DNA from 2 places in the Thalassospira sp. NFXS8 genome. Region 1 is predicted to be linked to the other one. Evidence: predicted binding sites of a transcription regulator. Region 1 holds the regulator's gene; the other holds the start of a gene.
What was found. Region 1 encodes HrcA, which represses chaperone genes, less so after heat shock. Its sites were predicted from a motif close to GTTAGCACTCNCCNNNGGNGAGTGCTAAC; they were not measured.
Positions count from the first base shown of each region.

Region 2: groES (co-chaperone GroES) is a predicted target of HrcA. The motif match lies at 1,356-1,384, and genes of this name have one in related genera.

Region 1 covers NZ_JAGEMF010000002.1:231,100-233,571, forward strand. Annotated here, with positions in the region: gene grpE (nucleotide exchange factor GrpE) at 1-412, opposite strand, end outside; gene hrcA (heat-inducible transcriptional repressor HrcA) at 465-1,523, opposite strand; gene rph (ribonuclease PH) at 1,786-2,472, shown strand, end outside.
Region 2 covers NZ_JAGEMF010000004.1:142,324-144,795, forward strand. Annotated here, with positions in the region: gene J4E05_RS19565 (hypothetical protein) at 1-631, shown strand, start outside; gene J4E05_RS19570 (DUF805 domain-containing protein) at 824-1,225, shown strand; gene groES (co-chaperone GroES) at 1,450-1,737, shown strand; gene groL (chaperonin GroEL) at 1,800-2,472, shown strand, end outside.

The DNA of each region.
Region 1 (2,472 bases):
TACCGTTCTGCTCGAACGATTTCAACAGGGTGCGCTCCGTCATTTCAACGCCTTCGATCAGCGTTTTCATGGCTTCGTTCTGGTTGGCACCATCGCCTGCTGCTTCAAGGGCGCGCCGCAGATTATCGCCGACATCCAGAAGGTCGCGGGCAAATTTGGTAATTGCGTAATTGGCCGAATCCTCGACATCCTTTTTGGCGCGACGGCGAATGTTTTCGGCTTCGGCGGCGGTGCGCAACATCCGGTCTTTCAGTTCGGCATTTTCGGCCTGAAGGGCTGCGATGATTTCATCGGCTTCATTTGCCCCGTCCTGCGCAATGTCTTCCTGCGCGGCTTCTTCGGCGGCAACCTGCTCGGCCGGTGTTGCGTCCTGCATTTCTTCCTCGGTGGTGTTTTTTGCGGTTTCCGTCATGTGTTGGACTACCTTCATTTGTTGTGTGGCCTGACACGCAGCGCCACAAAATTTAACCAATCAGTCGCCCGACCAGTTTGGCGGTATAGTCGACCAGCGGAATTATGCGGGCATAATTGATCCGCGTCGGTCCGACAACCCCGATTGCGCCGACAATGCTTCCTTCGGCGTTCTGATAGGGCGATATCACCATAGATAAACCCGATCCACCAAACAGCTTGTTTTCGGTTCCGATAAAAATCTGAACCCCTTCCGCCTCTGATGTAACGTCCAAAAGCTCGATCATCTGGTCTCGGGCTTCCAGAACATTAAACAGCCGTCGAACGGTTTCAAGTTGTTCAATGGTCGCAATATTTTCCAGCAGCTGGGATTGCCCCTTAATGATCAGCGATGAATCTTTTACACCACCTGCCCAGGTTGCAATGCCTGCATCAATCAGATTGGCCGATAAAACGTCCAGCTCGGTCTGAATGCGGTCCCGCTCGCGCGCGACCAGAAGGCGTGCATCATCAAGAGTCTTTCCAGCTAGCTGCGTATTTAGATAATTCGCCGCCTCTGTCAATGCCGAGGCCGGCAAATTGGCCGGAACATCGACAATGCGGTTTTCCACACTGCCATTTTGCGCCACCAGCACAGCCAGCACCTTGCCAGGTGAAAGTGGCACGAATTCGATTTGTTTAAGGCGTAATCCGTCGGTTTTGGGCGCAACCACCAACCCGGCACAGCGCGACAGACCCGAAAGCATGCTGGTGGCTTCGCCCAGCATTTCATCAAGCGAATAGCCCGCCCGTTCACAGTTTTTGGTCAGTTGGTCACGTTCCGCATTGGGAAGGTCACCAACCTCCATCAAGGCATTCACAAACAGCCGCAGCCCTTTTTCGCTGGGCAGTCGCCCGGCGGAAATATGCGGTGCCACCAGCAGGCCCTGATCTTCAAGATCGGACATGACATTGCGCACGGTGGCTGCCGAAAGTTTTTCCGACAGGCGCCGCGCAATGGTCCGCGAGCCAATCGGTTCGCCGGTTTCAACATAGGCATCTACGATCTGGCGAAACACTTCGCGGGATCGCTCATTCAGATCGCCCAGCATTGTGTTGTCCATAAGTGCCATTTGAAACCTTGTTCCATGCGGTTTTGCTATATCTTGCTGAATTTAGACAGCCCGTATCGCGCCGTCAATTGCGCGCTGTGGCAGGGCCGGGCGGTTAATTTTCCTGATTGTCCATTGTACGGCTGTTTTCACGTCAGCGATACAGGTGAAACCGGCGAAAATACTGGACCTTTGGGGGAGGGACCATTAGCTTGGCCCCATTCCAGATTTGGCCCGGATTGCATTTCGGGTCCTTTAATCATTTTGTTATGAGGTTTCCTTCATGCGCCCTTCCGGTCGTTCCCTTGATCAGCTTCGCGATATCACCATCGAAACCGGTGTCAGCAAATATGCCGAAGGCTCCTGCCTGATTAAATTTGGCGATACCCATGTGTTGTGTACCGCAACGGTTGAAGACAAGGTGCCGGGCTGGATGCGCAATTCGGGCAAGGGCTGGATTACAGCTGAATATGGCATGTTGCCGCGCGCAACCGATTCGCGCATGCAGCGCGAAGCTACCCGGGGCAGCCAGTCGGGCCGTACCCAGGAAATCCAGCGTTTGATCGGTCGTTCCATCCGCGCGGTCACCGACCTTAAAGCCATGGGCGAAATGCAGATGCGTCTTGATTGTGATGTGATCCAGGCTGATGGCGGCACGCGCACCGCGTCAATCACCGGGGCCTATATTGCCGCCCATATCGCCTTTCAGGGGGTGCGTCGCCTTGGCCTGATCAAGGAAATTCCGTTTACCCAGGCTGTTGCCGCCATCTCCTGTGGTATTTACAAAGGCACCCCGGTTCTGGATCTTGATTACGCCGAAGACAGCAATGCCGGGGCCGATGCCAATTTTGTGCTGGCAGGCAAGGGCGGGCTGGTTGAAGTCCAGGCGACTGCCGAAGATGTACCGTTTGAACGCGATGCGTTTGATCAGATGCTGGATCTGGCGCGCAAGGGCTGTGACGAGCTGTTT
Region 2 (2,472 bases), on a different contig from region 1:
CAAACCGTTAAAAGGCGAGCTGTGGTGGGATGATAAATGTACCCACCGGATCGAGCCGGAAAAACGCCTGCATCAGCCCCATTTCGAGGTGATCACGTCGCAGGACCAAACCCAGATTTATCAGGAACTGGTCAGCACGCCTCCTTTGGATGGATCGCAGTTTTCCTGTGGTCATAATGTGCGCCCGCAAGGGGAATTGACCACCAGTTTTCTGTCAATCTGTGCTGAGGTAAAAGATAACCGCCTGCCGCCACCGGGTTATCTGGCGCTGGAACAGCGCGAAGCGATTTCAAAGGTGCTGGGTGCTGGAAGCGAACTTGCCGAGGATGCAGGCTTTAGTGCGGTTGGGACCGACCCGGATTATTTGGGACCAACCCAAAGCGGGGGCGATAGCTTGCGTTATGAAGTGAAGTTGGCTGATATTCACGGCAAACCGGCCAAGGTGCAGGCTCGGCTTTATTATCAGGCAACGCCGCCATTTTACCTGCAAGACCGTTTTTGTACGGCCAAGGGTGACGATACTGATCGGCTGGCCTATCTGGCGCAGTATCTGAACCTTGATGATACGGCTGCAGAAAACTGGGCCTTGAAACTGGTGGATACCGGCAAGGTAGAGATTGCCCGCCAGTAAACCGGATGTGAAAAGCATGACAGGGAACCGGTGCTGCATTTACAGCACCGGTTCCCTGCTGTTTATGAAAGGTGCAAGATAAAAATTATTTAAATCATGCATATAGGCCGCGAAAGCGGTTTTCAATCTGTGGGTGGTGGCCTAAAATAGGGGCTGGATGGTTAGGTTTGGAAGTTGGACAGGGCAGGTGAAATGAAATTTGGCGAAGCAATCCGCTCAGGATTTCACAATTACTTCAATTTTCGAGACCGTGCCTCGCGGTCTGCTTTTTGGTGGTGGCAACTATTTGTTCTGTCGGTTTCTATTGTGTTGTCGATTATCGATGGGCAATTTTTTGGCAACCATCGCGATATCGGTTTTCTCGAGGGTATTTTTAACCTGATCACGTTTTTCCCGGGTTTGGCGGTATCTGTGCGCCGCCTGCATGATACTGATCGTTCCGGCTGGTGGGTGCTGATCAGTCTTGTGCCATTGATTGGACTTATTATCCTGATTGTTTGGTGGTGCAAGCCAACCCAGTTGGGCCCAAACCGGTTTGGGCCAATGCCCTATGATTATTTTCGTCAGGACAATGACGGGGATGCTGTTTTTTAGGGGCAGCGCGCCGGGCCCGGAGAGGTTTCATGTGCCGTTACGGTGCTTTTGGAAACCGGCGGAAAATATGACTTTTTTGCGACTTGCTCCATTGGGCTATTGACAATTTTCGACCGTTACCTTAATTGCTGTTAGCACTCACTTGGGGTGAGTGCTAACGTGGGCTCATCCCGGTTAGTGTTTTAAACAATCGAGCCCTAGATTTTTACACGGAGTTGTCGAAAATGAAGTTCCGTCCGTTACATGATCGTGTACTGGTACGTCGTGTCGAATCCGACCAGAAGACTGCTGGTGGCATCATTATTCCCGATACCGCAAAAGAAAAGCCGCAGGAAGGCGAAGTTATCGCTGTTGGCACCGGTATCCGCAAAGACGACGGCTCGCTCGTCGCGCTTGACGTTAAAGCTGGCGACAAGGTTCTGTTCGGCAAATGGTCGGGCACCGAAGTCAAGGTTGATGGCGAAGAGCTGCTGATCATGAAAGAATCCGACATTATGGGTATTCTGGCCTAAATCAGCCCATTTGGGTGATTTTGGTTTGATGTTCATCCGTCTCATAGAGAGGAAAGAATAGAATGGCTAAAGAAGTAAAATTTTCGACAGAAGCACGTGCAAAAATGCTGCGCGGCGTAGACATCCTTGCTGATGCTGTCAAAGTGACCCTTGGCCCGAAAGGCCGTAACGTTGTTATCGAAAAATCCTTTGGCGCACCGCGCGTCACCAAGGACGGCGTTTCTGTTGCCAAGGAAATCGAACTTTCAGACAAGTTCGAAAACATGGGCGCACAGATGCTGCGTGAAGTTGCCTCGAAAACTGCCGACATGGCAGGCGATGGCACCACGACTGCAACCGTTCTGGCACAGGCCATCGTTCGTGAAGGCAACAAATCTGTTGCTGCCGGCATGAACCCGATGGACCTTAAGCGCGGTATCGATCTGGCGTCGGCCAAAGTGATCGAAGCCATCCAGGCCCGTGCACGCAAGGTTTCGGGTAAAGACGAAATCGCACAGGTTGGTAACATTTCGGCTAACGGTGACCGTGAAGTTGGCGATATGATCGCTGAAGCCATGGAAAAAGTTGGCAACGAAGGTGTTATCACCGTCGAAGAAGCCAAAGGCCTGCACACTGAACTTGACGTTGTCGAAGGCATGCAGTTTGACCGTGGTTACCTGTCGCCCTATTTCGTAACCAACCCTGAAAAGATGGTTGCTGAACTGGACGCACCTTACGTCCTGCTGTTCGACAAAA